4 regions of the Enterococcus sp. AMC1157 genome follow, and region 1 is predicted to be linked to each of the others. Evidence: predicted binding sites of a transcription regulator. Region 1 holds the regulator's gene; each other region holds the start of a gene.
What was found. Region 1 encodes LexA, which represses DNA repair genes until DNA is damaged. Its sites were predicted from a motif close to CNAACANNTGTTNG; they were not measured.

Region 1 (4,223 bases):
GCTGGTTCTCTCCGAAATAGCTTTAGGGCTAGCGTCGAAGTGAAGAATGATGGAGGTAGAGCACTGTTTGGACTAGGGGCCCATCTCGGGTTACCGAATTCAGATAAACTCCGAATGCCATACATTTATATTCGGCAGTCAGACTGCGAGTGATAAGATCCGTAGTCGAAAGGGAAACAGCCCAGACCACCAGCTAAGGTCCCAAAATAACTATTAAGTGGAAAAGGATGTGGGGTTGCACAGACAACTAGGATGTTGGCTTAGAAGCAGCCACCATTTAAAGAGTGCGTAATAGCTCACTAGTCGAGTGACCCTGCGCCGAAAATGTACCGGGGCTAAATAGTTTACCGAAGCTGTGGAGTGCACCTTAAGGTGCATTGGTAGGAGAGCGTTCTAAGGGCGTTGAAGGTAGATCGTGAGGACTACTGGAGCGCTTAGAAGTGAGAATGCCGGTATGAGTAGCGAAAGACAGGTGAGAATCCTGTCCACCGTATGACTAAGGTTTCCTGGGGAAGGCTCGTCCGCCCAGGGTTAGTCGGGACCTAAGCCGAGGCCGAAAGGCGTAGGCGATGGACAACAGGTTGATATTCCTGTACCCGTCTCTTTTGTTTGAGCAATGGAGGGACGCAGGAGGCTAAGGAAAGCAGACGATTGGAAATGTCTGTCCAAGCAACGAGTCTAAGTGAGAGTCAAATGCTTTCATTTGTGAAGGATGAGTTGTGATGGGGAGGGAAATAATAGTACCGAAGTTCCTGATGTCACACTGCCAAGAAAAGCTTCTAGCAAGAAAGAAACGGCCCGTACCGCAAACCGACACAGGTAGTCGAGGAGAGTATCCTAAGGTGAGCGAGAGAACTCTCGTTAAGGAACTCGGCAAAATGACCCCGTAACTTCGGGAGAAGGGGTGCTGCTCTAAGAGCAGCCGCAGTGAATAGGCCCAAGCGACTGTTTATCAAAAACACAGGTCTCTGCAAAATCGAAAGATGAAGTATAGGGGCTGACGCCTGCCCGGTGCTGGAAGGTTAAGAGGAGTGCTTAGCGTAAGCGAAGGTACGAATTGAAGCCCCAGTAAACGGCGGCCGTAACTATAACGGTCCTAAGGTAGCGAAATTCCTTGTCGGGTAAGTTCCGACCCGCACGAAAGGCGTAACGATTTGGGCACTGTCTCAACGAGAGACTCGGTGAAATTTTAGTACCTGTGAAGATGCAGGTTACCCGCGACAGGACGGAAAGACCCCATGGAGCTTTACTGTAGTTTGATATTGAGTGTCTGTACCGCATGTACAGGATAGGTAGGAGCCGAAGAATTCGGGACGCAAGTCTCGAAGGAGGCAATGGTGGGATACTACCCTTGCGTTATGGCCACTCTAACCCGCACCACTAATCGTGGTGGGAGACAGTGTCAGATGGGCAGTTTGACTGGGGCGGTCGCCTCCTAAAAGGTAACGGAGGCGCCCAAAGGTTCCCTCAGAATGGTTGGAAATCATTCGAAGAGTGTAAAGGCAGAAGGGAGCTTGACTGCGAGAGCTACAACTCGAGCAGGGACGAAAGTCGGGCTTAGTGATCCGGTGGTTCCGCATGGAAGGGCCATCGCTCAACGGATAAAAGCTACCCTGGGGATAACAGGCTTATCTCCCCCAAGAGTCCACATCGACGGGGAGGTTTGGCACCTCGATGTCGGCTCGTCGCATCCTGGGGCTGTAGTCGGTCCCAAGGGTTGGGCTGTTCGCCCATTAAAGCGGCACGCGAGCTGGGTTCAGAACGTCGTGAGACAGTTCGGTCCCTATCCGTCGCGGGCGTTGGAAATTTGAGAGGAGCTGTCCTTAGTACGAGAGGACCGGGATGGACTTACCGCTGGTGTACCAGTTGTCTCGCCAGAGGCATCGCTGGGTAGCTATGTAGGGAAGGGATAAACGCTGAAAGCATCTAAGTGTGAAGCCCACCTCAAGATGAGATTTCCCATTTCTTTAAGAAAGTAAGAACCCTGAAAGATGATCAGGTAGATAGGTCAGAAGTGGAAGTGCAGTGATGTACGGAGCGGACTGATACTAATCGTTCGAGGACTTAACCAAAGAAAAAAAGTAAAATTGCCGTTCGAAGAACGTTTTGATTATCGTTTTATCATCCAGTTTTGAGTGAGCAATCACTTAAAAATCAAATAGTGTGGTGGCGATAGCGAGAAGGATACACCTGTTCCCATGCCGAACACAGAAGTTAAGCTTCTTAGCGCCGATTGTAGTTGGGGGTTTCCCCCTGTGAGAGTAGGACGTCGCCACGCAAATATAAAAGACTTGATCTGAGGATTGAGTCTTTTTTTGTTTTTAAATAACCTTAAAATAACAAAAAAGCACATGGAATCTGATATTATTGATTCCGTGTGCTTTATGTTTTTTAAAAATGTCGATATAAACCTACGACCAGACCTAATATTTTAACGTTGGGTAAAATGATAGGTTCCATATAATCATTTTCTGGTTGTAAGCGTATATGAGTTGTTTCTTTATAAAACCTTTTACAAGTGGCTTCATCTTCATCAGTCATGGCAATAACAATGTCTCCATTACGTGCAATATCTTGTTTACGAATAATTACTTGATCCCCATCTAAAATACCAGCATTAATCATGCTCTCTCCTCGAATAGTCAACATAAATAATTGTCCACTATCATTCATTAAATTGGGTGGGATCGGAAAGAAATCTGAAGCTTCTTCGATCGCTAAGATAGGCTCTCCGGCAGTAACGATTCCTAGTAATGGAATATTTTGTTGTTGCGCACCGATAGCTTCCAATCCGCTAGCAGTTAATTCAATTGCTCGTGGTTTAGTAGGGTCTCTTTGGATAAGTCCCTTTTTTTCTAAACGGGATAAGTGACCATGAACCGTTGACGTTGAAGAAAGTTGAACAGCTTCTCCAATTTCTCTAACAGTGGGTGGGTAACCTTTGGCATTGACACGCTCATGAATAAATTTAAGTACTTCCAGCTGTCTATTTTCTGTACGTTTTGCCAAAATAAGCACCTGCTTTCTTATTTATAATAAATTTTTAAATGAAATAAAATTCTTTATTTGACTAAATTTAGTGTAACATAACTATAATTAAAATTCAAACAGATGTTCGCTTTTTTGTTTTGATTGTATTTTCTTACTCTTTTGTATAATATAGTAGAGAAAGGGGTAGAGCCATGTTATCAAAAGAAAAAATCGAACGAATTAATGAATTAGCGAAAAAGAAAAAAGCAGAAGGTTTAATGGAGCACGAACAAAAAGAGCAACATGAGTTAAGACAAGAATATCTTCAAGCCTTCAGAGGTGGAATGAAACATCATATCGAGGGAATGAAAATCGTTGATCTGGAAGGTAAAGATGTAACACCTGAAAAATTAAAGGAACTTCAAAAGAAAAAAGGCCTACACAATAGAAAATAGATCTGCTTGTTGGAAAACTATTGCTAAATGGTAGGGTATCTTTTATAATAGAACAGTAATATAGGTAAAAAAAACCTAAATAGGAGGCGTTAATATTGTTTGATAAAATTGACCAGCTAGGTGTTGATACGCTACGTACTTTGAGTATTGATGCTGTTCAAAAAGCAAATTCTGGACATCCAGGATTGCCAATGGGAGCTGCTCCAATGGCTTATGCATTATGGACAAAACATTTGAAAGTAAACCCAAAAACTTCTCGAAATTGGGTGGATCGAGATCGCTTTGTATTGTCAGCAGGACACGGATCAGCGTTACTATATAGCTTGTTGCATTGTGCAGGTTATGATGTTACGACAGACGATTTAAAAAATTTCCGTCAATGGGATAGCCGCACACCTGGACATCCAGAAGTTGGACATACTGATGGTGTAGAGGCAACTACTGGTCCACTTGGACAAGGAATTGCAATGGCTGTTGGTATGGCAATGTCAGAAGCACATTTAGCTGCAACTTATAACCGCGATAATTTTAATGTTGTAGATCACTACACTTATTCATTATGTGGTGATGGTGATTTAATGGAAGGTGTATCTCAAGAAGCTGCTTCTATGGCTGGACATATGAAATTGGATAAACTAATCGTTTTATATGATTCAAATGACATTTCTTTAGACGGACCAACTTCAAAAGCCTTTACTGAAAATGTTGGTAAACGTTTTGAAGCTTATGGTTGGCAACATATTTTAGTAGAAAAAGGTACAGATTTAACAGCAATTTCAAAAGCAATTGATGAAGCAA
Region 2 (4,223 bases), 500 kb from region 1:
GCCATCGCAAATGACTAAAGACATGAGTAATTTCTTCAAAGTGTCGTTTCTGCCAAATCACCGGTAATTCTTCAAATATTTGTGGCGTTAAGTCTTCCGCCACTAGTTCTAATTCTAGCTGATTGCTCTCTTCTTTTTTCCAGCTTTGATAAAGTTCTACGTACTCTTCTTTGCTAACTTCTTGTAGAGGAAAATGCCACATATTTGCCAATAAACCTGTTTCTGGACGTTGAATCAACAAAAATTCCTCTTGATTATTTTCAATAGCTCCGGCCACATAATAAACATCTTTGGGTTTGATTTTTTTAGTTTTGATTGGAAAATCAGTTTGACGATTATCTTTATACGCCAGACAGAATTTTTGAATAGGACACTCTCCACAGTTAGGAGATGTGGGTGTACATATACTTGAGCCTAAATCCATAAAGGCTTGATTCATCTCACCTGGTTGTTCGTGAGAAAGAATTTGTCTGGTTGCAGCATCAAAAGTTTTACGACTACTGGCTTTAGCAATATCATCTTCAATTTCAAACAAGCGACTAACAACTCGCATAATATTGCCATCAATTGCCGGTTCAGGTAAACCAAAAGAAATACTACTTATCGCTCCCGTTGTATAAGGACCAATCCCCTTTAATGTATTAATTTCCTCTGGAGTACTAGGAAAATTCCCATCAAACTCTTCCATAATTTGTTTGGCAGCAACTTTTAAGTTTCTTGCCCGAGAATAGTAACCTAATCCCTCCCAAACTTTTAAAAGTTTTTGTTCATCTGCTTCTGCCAAATCCTTGATGGTTGGAAAAGTTTCCATAAAACGATAATAATAACCAATAACAGTATCTACTCTTGTTTGTTGCAACATAATTTCGGAAATCCAAATATTATAAGGATTCGTATTTGCTCGCCAAGGGAGATTCCGTTTTTCCTGATGATACCAATTTAAAAATATTTCTTGAAATTCATCTATTTCGGTTTGTGACCATTTATGCCAATTTTCAGTTTTCATCTACTACTTCCTCGTCAATAAATCGTTGAATTAAATCTAATTCAAAACCTTTTTGATACAATTTTTGTTTTATTTTATATTTATCTGATGCAAATTTTCTTAAAAGCATATTTCCAGCTTTCTGCAAGGCTTCCCATTCGGCATCTTCGTCTATTTCATCAGGTATCTCACTCATAACAGATGAAATAATATCACCAGAAAAGCCCTTTTGCATCAGCTTCATGCGTAATTTTTGTAAAGTTTCTTTGTGACTTTTTCCGTGAATCGTCTTTAAACTCTTTGTTGCAGTTTTATAGGCGATATTAAATTGATCTTCCTCAGTATACAAATATAAAACTTCTTCAATTATATCTGCTTTAAGTCCTTTTTTAAAAAGCTGTTGCTTCAAAGCTGTCGGCCCTTTATCGCTTAATCTTAATTGAGTACGAATATAACTTTTTCCATAGTTTAGATCATCTACTAATTGAAGTTCTTTTAAGCGAATAATTATTTTATGAATATCTTGGTTAGTAATTTCACGGTCTTTTAAATAAGTTCTGACTTCTTGTTCTGTTCGTAATTGATAACTAATATAATTCATTGATAGTTGGAGCCCAACATCATATCCGGCACTTTTTTTTAATTCTTGGAAGGTTTCTTCATCAATCTCACTATCTTTTAAAAGACGAAAACGAACCAATAAATCTTCAGACACACGAATTTTTTGTTTATTGTCAAAATAAATTTGATAAAAATCACCTTTGTCTTTAAGTACTTTTGTTACCTTCATCTTTAGCTCGCTCCTTTTACTAATAAATTGAGATTTTATTTTAATTAATCACTATCGTTTACGAACATACATTCTATTGTAACATATTCTATCTTCAAAAGGGTTGAACTATGTTAAAATATATAAGATTAAATCTATGAAAATGATTAGGAGTTATTATGGCAATTCAATTAACCAATGGACAACAATTACAACTAAAAATTAAACGACTAGGAATTAATGGCGAAGGAATCGGCTACTACAAACGTCTGATAGTTTTTGTTCCCAGAGCGTTACCTGGAGAAGAAGTTCAGGTAAAAGTCACTAAAGCAACACCAACCTTTGCAGAGGCTGCTTTAACAAAAATCTTGAAAACTAGCAAAGATCGCATACAACCACCTTGTAAATTTTATGATCGCTGTGGTGGTTGTCAACTACAACATCTAGCTTACAAAAAACAACTAGATTTCAAAAAAGATTTACTGGCTCAAGCACTCGCTAAATTTAAACCAAAAAACTATCAAAACTATGAGCTTCGTGACACTCTAGGAATGGACAATCCTTGGTATTATCGTAATAAAGCTCAATTTCAGATTCGATACAATGAGCAACAAAAAAGAGCTGAAGCTGGTTTGTATGAACCAAACTCCCATCGTTTAGTGGCGATTGATGATTGTTTGGTTCAAGAAGAAACGACCCAAAAAGTAATTAATACCGTCATGCAGTTAGTCAACAAGTATCAACTTCCAATTTATGATGAACGTAAAAATTCAGGTATTTTAAGAACTTTGATGGTTCGAATTGGAATTGAAACTGGAGAAGTACAGTTAGTTTTTATTACTAATTCTCCAAAATTACCACAAAAAAATGCCTTGATTCGTGAAATTAACCAACGCTTACCACAAGTAGTGTCGATTATGCAAAACGTTCAAAGTAAAAAAACTTCTTTAATTATGGGAGATGATACCATTCATCTATGGGGTAAAGAAGCGATTGAAGAGCATTTGAATGGTTTAATTTTTGATCTATCAGCTCGAGCATTTTTCCAATTAAATCCCAAACAGACAAGTGTTTTATACAAAGAAGCAATTAAAGCACTAGACATCACCAAAAATGAAACAGTAGTAGATGCCTACTGCGGAGTAGGAACAATTGGGTTAAGTGTTGCTGATCAAGCCAAAGAAGTTCGTGGGATGGATATTATTCCTCAAGCGATTGATGATGCCAAACGCAATGCTGATCGTATGGGATATGCCAATACCCACTACGAAACGGGAACTGCCGAAGAATTACTTCCTCAATGGTTAAATCAAGGATTTAAACCAGACAGTATTGTTGTTGATCCGCCACGAACAGGTCTCGATGATAAACTACTTGAAGCTTTATTAAAACATACGCCAAAAAAACTCGTTTATGTTTCATGTAATGTATCAACTTTAGCAAAAGATTTAAAAAGACTTTCTAAAGTCTTTAAAGTAGACTATTTACAATCCGTAGATATGTTTCCACAAACCGCCCGTTGCGAAGTTGTTGCAAAACTGACACGCATTTAATTTATAGATAAAAGTTGATGATTATAGTCAAACAAAAAAATGAAGGAGACTGCTCTGAGCCTCTAGGAAGTCTCAAAGCTTTCGGCCATTCAAATGCAGGGTAGGAAGTAGAAAACTGCTTATTCCTACTCTGCATAATTCATTCTCATCTTTAGCCTGCGATGAAGCTTTTCTTCCTAGTCAGACTTCCAGTTTTTGACGTGGATTGCTTTTATGCTAATTAAATGATAAATACATTAGTTAAAAATAACACTTACTGTTAGAAACTGGAAGAACAAAACGGAGAAAGTTAGTGGTCGTGTTCTAAAGAGCTGAATGAGTTACTCTGACTTAGTGCGATTAGCACTTAGTCAGAGTTTGAACGTCAGCAGCCGAGGAGACTCTGAAAAGAGGCTCTTGGCGCTCTTGCACGACCAATGAGTTTTCGGAGTTTTGTTCTGGAAGTTTTAATCGCCAGTTATTTTGACTATATAGCAATAAAAAAACCGCAAGAAAACTTTAAATAGCTTTCTTGCGGTTTTTGTTTTAAAACATATCAAACAAGGAAAGTTGATTTTCATCAGGTAAATCCTTCAAAACTCCATTGTCTGTCATGTATTCAATTAACGTTTTAGATACTTTTCCTCGGTTCGCTAAATCCTCTTTCGAAAGAAACGGACCGTCCTTACGAGCTTCCACAATCTGTTTAGCAACGTTTAGACCTAAACTTGGAACTGCTCTAAATGGTGCAATTAATTTATTCCCTTCAATCACAAAATTTTCTGCATCTGATTTATATAAATCAATCATTCCAAATTCAAAGCCTCTTTCTAACATTTCATTACATAACTCTAAAACAGTTAATAAGTTCTTTTCTTTGGTTGATGCATCCATGCCTTTGTCATTGATTTCTTTCATACGATCTTTTACTGCTTCT
Region 3 (4,223 bases), 360 kb from region 1:
ATTTGGCCAGGTGGAACGGCATTAATCCCTCCACGAACAATTTCAGCAATATAAGCACTTGCGTTTAGAGTTAAAGTAATCACCCCTGCAGCGAAATCGGGAATGGTTATTCCGATTGCATCAGATAGTCCGAAGAAGATAAAGAAGGCAAGTACCATCATTGGAATTCCTCGAATAATATCTACATATAGGGAAGCGAAAACTCGTAGGCCTTTGATAGGAGCTACACTAAACAGTCCGAAAATAACCCCAACAATTAGCGCAAGAGCAAAGGATACTAAAGCCAATACAATAGTTTTGCCTAAACCAGTTAGCAAGATTTTGTAGTTATTGCTAATTAAACCAGATAGAGTTGATTCGTCAACTCGACTCTCAGTTTTACCATCTTGAATATAGGTATCTAAAATTTCATCATATTCTCCGGTACGTTTCATTTCAGCTAAAGCTTCATTAAACATTTCAATTAACTCAGGATTTTGTCCTTTTTTAACGGCAAATCCATATAATCCACCAGTTTCACGTTCGATTGGTGTTTCTAATTCTTGTCCTTGAAGAATTGCATATCCAAGTACAGGATAGTCATCCATAATTGCATCTACCGCACCAACACGTACAGCATCATAAAGTTGATCAGCAGCATCATAATATTTAATATTTAGACCATATTCTTCTTTGTGTTGTTCTAAAAAGTCAGCACTTTCTGTTCCAACTTTAGCACCAACCGCTTTGTTTTCTAAATCTTCATATGAAGTAATCTCAGTGTTACCTGCTTTAACCGCAAGTTGAATCCCACTTTCAAAGTAAGGTGTTGAGAAGTCAAAGGTTTCTTTTCGTTGGTCTGTAATAGTCATTCCAGCAATCATACCATCTGCTTGATTGCCTTCAACTGCTTGAACAGCTCCAGAGAAACCAATATGATTTAAACGGACATTGAAGCCTTGCATTTCAGCTGCACGCATCATTAAATCAACATCAATACCGACATAAACGTTGTCTTCATTTTGAAATTCGAAAGGAGCAAAAGCAGAATCACTAGCAATGATATATAAATCTTTGACTGGCTCGACTTTTTTCATTTCTCCGGCTTCAGACTCGTCAGCTCCTGAGGTAATATAACGAGCAACGATTTCTTCGTATTCACCAGAATCTTTTAATTTTTGTAAACCAACATTAAACATTTCAAGTAGTTCTTGGTTTTCACCTTTTTTAACAGCAAATCCATAAGAGTTTCCTGCTTGAGGTTCACCTACAAGTTTTAATTCTTCACCTTGATTAATTGCGTAACCAAGAACGGGATAATCATCAAAAATAGCATCTAATGTTCCATTTTTAATAGAACCATATAAACCAGTAGCATCATCATAATTCTTAATACTATAATCATATTCCTTTTTATTTGCTTCTAAGAAAGTAGCACTTTCCGTTCCGACTTTCGCACCAACAGTTTTTCCAGCTAAGTCTTCTAAGGATTGAATTTCCTCATCAGAAGCTCTTACGGCCATTTGGATTCCGCTATCGAAATAAGGTTCGGAGAAATCAAAGCTAAGTTTTCTTTCTTCCGTAATACTCATTCCCGCAATCATACCATCTAATTGATTTGATTGTACACCTTGAATTGATGAATCAAAACCAAGAGGACGCAAATCAACAGCAAATCCCTGGTCATCGGCAATCGCATGTAACAAGTCGATATCGATTCCCACATATTCATTGTTTTCATTTAGAAACTCAAATGGGGCGAAGGTTGTATCTGTCCCAATTCGATAAGTTGTCTCTTCTGCAGCTACTGTTTTTCCTGTAAAGAAAAACAAAGCCATCAATAATGAAAAAAATGAAATGAACGCTTTTTTTCTTTTCATGTAATAATTCCTCCTAAGTCTCAGACATTACAAAATTATATATCAAAGTTTCAGGTATAAGCAAGGATTTGGTTGAAATTTACTGAATAAACTATAATATTGAAACAGTCTATGTTACAAAATGTGACAATGTTCGCCTTTTTAGAAAGATTTTTTGCGTCCAGATAGAATAAATAGCGAAAGTATGTTCGGTGTGTTAAAATAAATAAGCAGAATAAATAAAGTTTAAATTTGAAACAAAGAAAGAGGGGACTATTCGATGATTGAACGTGATACTTCTCATCAGTTTGAATTAGTTTCAAAGTATCAACCTGCTGGAGATCAACCAGCAGCCATTCAAGAACTGACTGAAGGTGTGTTAGAAAACAAAAAAGCGCAAATTCTTTTAGGAGCAACAGGAACCGGGAAAACCTATACGATTTCTAATGTCATCCAAAATACAAATAAAGCGACTTTAATTATTGCCCATAACAAGACATTGGCGGGACAATTATATGGAGAGTTTAAAGAATTCTTTCCTAATAATTCAGTTGAATATTTTGTTAGTTATTACGATTATTATCAACCTGAAGCTTATGTTCCATCTAGTGATACCTATATAGAAAAAGATTCAAGTATCAATGATGAGATTGATAAATTGCGACATTCAGCGACCAGTGCATTACTTGAACGTAACGATGTGATTGTTGTGGCTTCTGTTTCTTGTATCTTTGGTTTGGGTTCACCCATGGAGTATCAAAAAAGTATGGTTTCTTTGCGACCAGAGATGGAAATTAGTCGTGATGAGTTATTACGTCGTTTAATTGATATTCAATTTGAGCGAAACGATATTGATTTTCAGCGGGGGCGTTTCCGAGTAAGAGGAGATGTTGTAGAGATTTTCCCAGCATCCAGAGATGAGCGTGCCCTTCGTATTGAGTTTTTTGGAGATGAAATCGAGCGTATTCGAGAAGTTGATGCATTAACTGGAGAAATTTTGATGGACACAGAATATGTTTCGATTTTTCCAGCCACTCACTTTATGACAGATGGGGATCATTTAGAACATGCGATCAATTCTATCCAAGAAGAATTAGATATGCGCTTATCAGTACTGAGAACAAATAACCAGTTATTAGAAGCTCAGCGTTTAGAACAGAGAACAAATTACGATATCGAAATGCTTAGAGAGATGGGCTACACTTCAGGAATTGAAAATTATTCACGACATATGGATGGACGTAAAGAAGGGGAACCACCTTATACTTTACTTGATTTTTTCCCAGAAGATTACTTAATTGTTATCGATGAATCCCATGTAACGATGCCTCAAGTCAGAGGAATGTATAATGGAGACCGTGCGAGAAAACAAATGTTAGTGGACTATGGTTTTCGCCTACCCTCAGCTTTAGATAATCGTCCATTACGATTAGAAGAGTTCGAAAAACATGTAAATCAAATTATTTATGTTTCCGCAACACCAGGACCTTATGAATATGAACAAACAGATATTGTTGTACAACAAATTATTCGACCGACTGGTTTATTGGATCCGTTAATTGAAGTTCGTCCAATTATGGGACAAATTGATGATTTGGTAGGAGAAATCAATGAACGAGTAGACAAAAATGAACGAGTTTTTGTTACAACGCTGACTAAAAAAATGTCTGAAGATTTAACAGATTACTTTAAGGAACTTGGTATTAAGGTGAAGTATCTTCACAGTGATATCAAAACTTTAGAGAGAACAGAAATTATTCGTGACTTACGTTTAGGAGAATTTGATGTCCTTGTTGGGATTAATTTACTTAGAGAAGGTTTGGATGTTCCAGAAGTTTCATTGGTAGCCATTTTGGATGCTGACAAAGAAGGTTTCTTGCGAAGTGAACGATCCTTAGTCCAAACAATTGGACGAGCGGCTCGTAATTCTGAAGGGAAAGTTATCATGTATGCAGATAAGATGACTGACTCTATGCAAAAAGCAATTGATGAAACCTCTCGTCGTCGAAGCATTCAAGAAGAATACAATCAAAAACACGGTATTGTACCAAAAACAATTATCAAAGAAATTCGCGACTTGATCTCAATTTCTAAAGTAGCTGAAGAGGTCGGAGATTATAAAGTAGATTCTTATGAAGATTTATCAAAAGAAGAAAAAGAACTTCTTTTAATTAAGTTAGAACAAGAAATGAGAGAGGCTGCTAAAGCGTTAGATTTTGAAAAAGCAGCGACTTTGCGAGATACTATATTAGAATTAAAAGCTTAACTAGAATAGGAGGAGAACCATGGTAAACGATAAAATTGTGATCCACGGTGCTCGTGCACATAATTTAAAAAATATTGATGTTACCATCCCTCGAGATCAGTTAGTAGTAGTTACTGGTT
Region 4 (4,223 bases), 810 kb from region 1:
TGCTACGAATGTGGTTTTGAAGGTGATTTTCATCCAACTGAAAGAGGTTTTGAATGCCCAGAATGTGGTAATCACGATCCCAAAACCTGTGATGTCGTAAAAAGAACATGTGGTTATCTAGGAAATCCTCAAGCACGTCCCATGGTCCATGGCCGTCACAAAGAAATTTCTGCCCGTGTTAAACATATGAAATAATCGTTAGGAGATGACTCCTGTGAGGAATCCGAGCCCAAAAGAATGGCGTAGTGAAGAGTACAGTCAAAAAAGAATTGCTGACTATAAACCCTTTATGTTTGTAGATGGTGAAGGAGTACGTAATAGCATTTACGTCAGTGGTTGTTTATTCGCTTGCGAAGGTTGTTTTAATAAAGCTATTCAAAATTTTCGTTATGGTACACCTTATACCAACGAATTAGAAAATCAAATTATTGAAGATTTATCCCATGATTACGTTCAAGGACTTACCCTGTTAGGAGGAGAACCCTTTCTTAATACAGAAGTTTGCTTGCAATTAGTTCATCGTGTAAGGAAAACTTTTGGAGCTAGCAAAGATATTTGGAGCTGGTCTGGTTATACTTTTGAAGAATTGTTACAAGAAACCGAAGACAAACTTGAACTACTCTCCATGATTGATATTTTAGTCGATGGTCGCTTTGTATTAGCAAAACGAGACCTAAATCTTCAATTTCGTGGCAGCAGCAATCAACGAATTATCGATGTGCAACAATCATTAAAAGCCAAAAAAGTTATTTTATGGGAAAAATGTATTGATGCTGATGAGCAATTTGAGCAAATAGATAAGCAAGCGTTGATTTAGTGACTAACATTTAATAATATTTAGGAACTGTGATATAAGTAAAAACAAAAATATTCGAACGAAATTGCGACGATAATCCTTGGACCACGAGAGCAACCTTCTATTGTTTGGATACTTGTTAAACTATGTTGCAGTTCCACTTTTTTAATCAATAACGCAGTTTTATGAACAAAAGAATACATAAAAAAAATCATTGATTCAGTCGTTTTACTCTTCTGGGTAAGGATCTCCTTTTTCCCATAAAGGCAACACAATGTTCTCATAAGTCAGTGGGTCCAGATTAGTCACCGTCACACCCAACAATCGAATCCCTTTTTCCACACCCATGATATCTTCCCAAATTAAACTTGCTTGAGAAAAGATATCTTCTTTTTTATGCACATACTCTCTTAAAGTGGTACGTTTTGTAATTGTTGAATAGTCCGTGTAACGAACTTTTAAAACCACTGTTTTGCCATGTTTTTGTGTTCGTTTTAAACTATTTTCTACTTCTTCAGATAGTTTTCTAAGTTGTGTTAGGCAGGCATCATCTGTGTGTAATGGTTGTCCATAAGTATGTTCTTTTCCAACTGATTTTCGTTCTCTTACCATACTGACAGGAGAATTGTGAATTCCTCGAACCTTGCGATACAAAGAATACCCCATCTTTCCAAAATGTGTCATCAAATCTTCTTCTGATTTATTGTACAAATCTTCTCCAGTAAAAATTCCTAACTCATGCATACGAGGAACGGTTTTTTTCCCTACTCCATGAAATTTTTCGATTGGCAGTTTTTTCAAAAAATCTACAGCTGTCTCTGGTGTAACAACGGTTAAGCCTCTAGGTTTTTCAAAATCAGAGGCTAATTTTGCTAAAAACTTATTGTAACTCACACCTGCTGAACAAGTCAGATTTAATTCATGCCACACATCATACTGGATTAATTTAGCAATTTTCATCGCAGACTTACTATCAATTTTATTTTCAGTCACATCTAAATACGCCTCATCAATCGAAACCACTTCCATAGTATCCGTATAACGAGCAAAAATCTCTCGAACTTGAGTGGAAACTTCACGGTATTTTTGATGGTTTCCAGGAACAAATATTGCTTTTGGACATAATTCATATGCTTTTTGTGCGCTCATTGCGGAATGAATCCCATATTGACGAGCCAAATAATTCGCTGTTGTCACCACTCCTCGTCCACCAGTATCGCTAGGGTGGCGTGCAATGACCAATGGATGTTTGGCTAATTCCGGATTATCTCGTTCTTCCACCGAAGCAAAAAAGGCATCCATATCAATATGAATAATTTTTCTGGAAGTATCATTTTTTAAAGGGAATTGTAAGCCCGTCATCTTGTCTGCACCTGATTTCCTATAATTTAGAGACGCTTCTCATTCATTATAATACAAACAAACGTTCTCTTTCAAGTTTAGGAAATGAATGGTATAAAAATGTTACCATTCACAGTTATCTTTCTAATCCATTCGCTATACTCCACAACGAATTCTACTTTTGTCGACCGTGGGACCAACTGGAGCCCGTAGTCTCCAGTCTGCCAAGCTTCAAACTGTAACTAATCGCTTAAGCGCTAAGTTACAATAGTTCACATTGGCTCCCTTTTCACGGTGACTGCGCAGCTTTCGTTGTTCCGTTACGCTAGATAGCTTTTAACATTTCTGTAGGTTAACTAATCAAGTGCTGACATACAGTAAAAATAATGATAGCAATGAGTGTAATAGATTACTGTCAATCAAGATTCAGCGTAAACGTTGAGAGAGGCTTGCGTTGTCGCCACGTCAAGAATTCAATGTGAACTACGCACAGTTGCCAATTGATTGGTTACTGGGCGTGTGAAACTTGAAAGCTCCAAGACTAATGGCTTGGAGCGGTTCCGGGCTGACCTAAGCATGAATCTCTCGTAGTGGAGCGTCAGATCTGCCGTGAATAGTAACAGAAAAATAAATTTACACTGTTTATAGACACACCCTCATCTTGAACTTATTTGATAAACTTGCTATAATACAAGTGCAGGCAAGACAGTGTTGGTATCACTTCTTGCTCATATTGCTTCGGCAATGGTATGGGGTAGACTTAAAGGATTATTCCTTTAAGTCTTTTATTTTGCTCGCAATCCCTAGCATTAGATTAACTAGTGTCAGAATCACTATAATATTTTGCAACATTATATTTAAGAATGTAACCTTTCCCGTTACCATTGTTTTTCATTGGCACTCCCTCCTCGACCAACGATTTCTAGAATTCGCGATCTGGTGGTGGCGGTAGTACCAAAGCCTCACAACATCTGCACTTGAATGACAGTAAATCTTATATTTTTTCTCCTCAATAATAATTACGCAAAAAAATCCAAATCCATTGAAAAAACTCATGTTTATTTTAGAAATTTTAATTAATCTATTTCATATTTTTTTATATAAATTCTTTGGCTCATCCTCTATTGGTCAAGTTTGGTTAACATTCTCTATGAAAAAAACTTCCCTCGATTGAATGATAACAATCGAGAGAAGCGGTCTAAATATTTTTAGTTTACCACTTACAAAAACAAGCTGTCATCTTTTTAACGACAGCTTGTTTTTTGATTTTAGGAATTAACGGCTACGTTTTTTTGAAACATATCCATATCCTACAAGGGCAATCATTGCTAAACCAATTACTGAATTCCATGAAATTCGTTGTAGACAACTTGTTTTTTTAAGCCATTTCTTTTGGCTACTTCTTTAATAGCAGTATTAGGTTTTTCGCCACTAGCAATTAGCGATTCAACTTGTTCCAACAAAGTTCCTAGTTCTTCTTCTATAGGAGCTTCTTCACTTGTCCCCTCTACCATTAAACAACACTCCCCTTTAACAACTGTTTCTTCTAAATAATCGCGAAGTTCTGCCAACGTTCCTCTAAGATATTCTTCATGAATTTTTGTCAGCTCTCGACAAATAACGGCTTGTCGTTTATCGCCAAAAACTTCCATCATATTTTCAATTGTTGCTTTTAATCGATAGGGTGATTCATAAAAAATCATCGTCGCTTTTTGGTAGGCCAAATCCGTTAATTCTTCCATTTGATTTTTCTTTTTTCGCTGTAAAAATCCATAAAAATAATTGGGTTGCGGGACCAAACCAGAAGCAATTAGTGCCGTTAATCCTGCGGTCGGACCCGGAAGTGCAACAACAGAAATTTCTTCTTCAATACAAGCAACTACTAACTCATGCCCTGGATCACTAATCGATGGCATTCCTGCATCACTTACTTGAGCAATATTTTTTCCCTCTTTTAACAAGTTAATCAGCTGCGGAATTCGTTCTTTGTAATTGTGCTCGTGTAAACTACGCTGAGGAACGGAAATCTCAAAATGATTGAGCAATTTTTGGGTATTTCTAGTGTCTTCACTGGCAATAATGTCCG

Region 2: a site for LexA is predicted at 1,837-1,850, ahead of recX (recombination regulator RecX). Genes of this name have one in related genera too.
Region 3: a site for LexA is predicted at 2,037-2,050, ahead of uvrB (excinuclease ABC subunit UvrB). Genes of this name have one in related genera too.
Region 4: a site for LexA is predicted at 2,213-2,226, ahead of dinB (DNA polymerase IV). Genes of this name have one in related genera too.

The regions. Positions count from the first base shown of each region.
Region 1 is NZ_CM177099.1:302,247-306,469, forward strand. Features, by position in the region: rRNA gene AC4BBX_RS01495 (23S ribosomal RNA) at 1-2,072, shown strand, start outside; rRNA gene rrf (5S ribosomal RNA) at 2,163-2,278, shown strand; gene lexA (transcriptional repressor LexA) at 2,392-3,009, opposite strand; gene AC4BBX_RS01510 (DUF896 family protein) at 3,183-3,425, shown strand; gene tkt (transketolase) at 3,521-4,223, shown strand, end outside.
Region 2 is NZ_CM177099.1:802,782-807,004, forward strand. Features, by position in the region: gene mutY (A/G-specific adenine glycosylase) at 1-1,006, opposite strand, end outside; gene recX (recombination regulator RecX) at 996-1,775, opposite strand; gene rlmD (23S rRNA (uracil(1939)-C(5))-methyltransferase RlmD) at 1,934-3,307, shown strand; gene AC4BBX_RS03880 (PolC-type DNA polymerase III) at 3,833-4,223, opposite strand, start outside.
Region 3 is NZ_CM177099.1:662,988-667,210, reverse strand. Features, by position in the region: gene AC4BBX_RS03250 (amino acid ABC transporter substrate-binding protein/permease) at 1-1,859, opposite strand, end outside; gene uvrB (excinuclease ABC subunit UvrB) at 2,119-4,104, shown strand; gene uvrA (excinuclease ABC subunit UvrA) at 4,124-4,223, shown strand, end outside.
Region 4 is NZ_CM177099.1:1,111,373-1,115,595, forward strand. Features, by position in the region: gene nrdD (anaerobic ribonucleoside-triphosphate reductase) at 1-195, shown strand, start outside; gene nrdG (anaerobic ribonucleoside-triphosphate reductase activating protein) at 215-817, shown strand; gene dinB (DNA polymerase IV) at 1,025-2,158, opposite strand; gene rsmI (16S rRNA (cytidine(1402)-2'-O)-methyltransferase) at 3,475-4,223, opposite strand, start outside.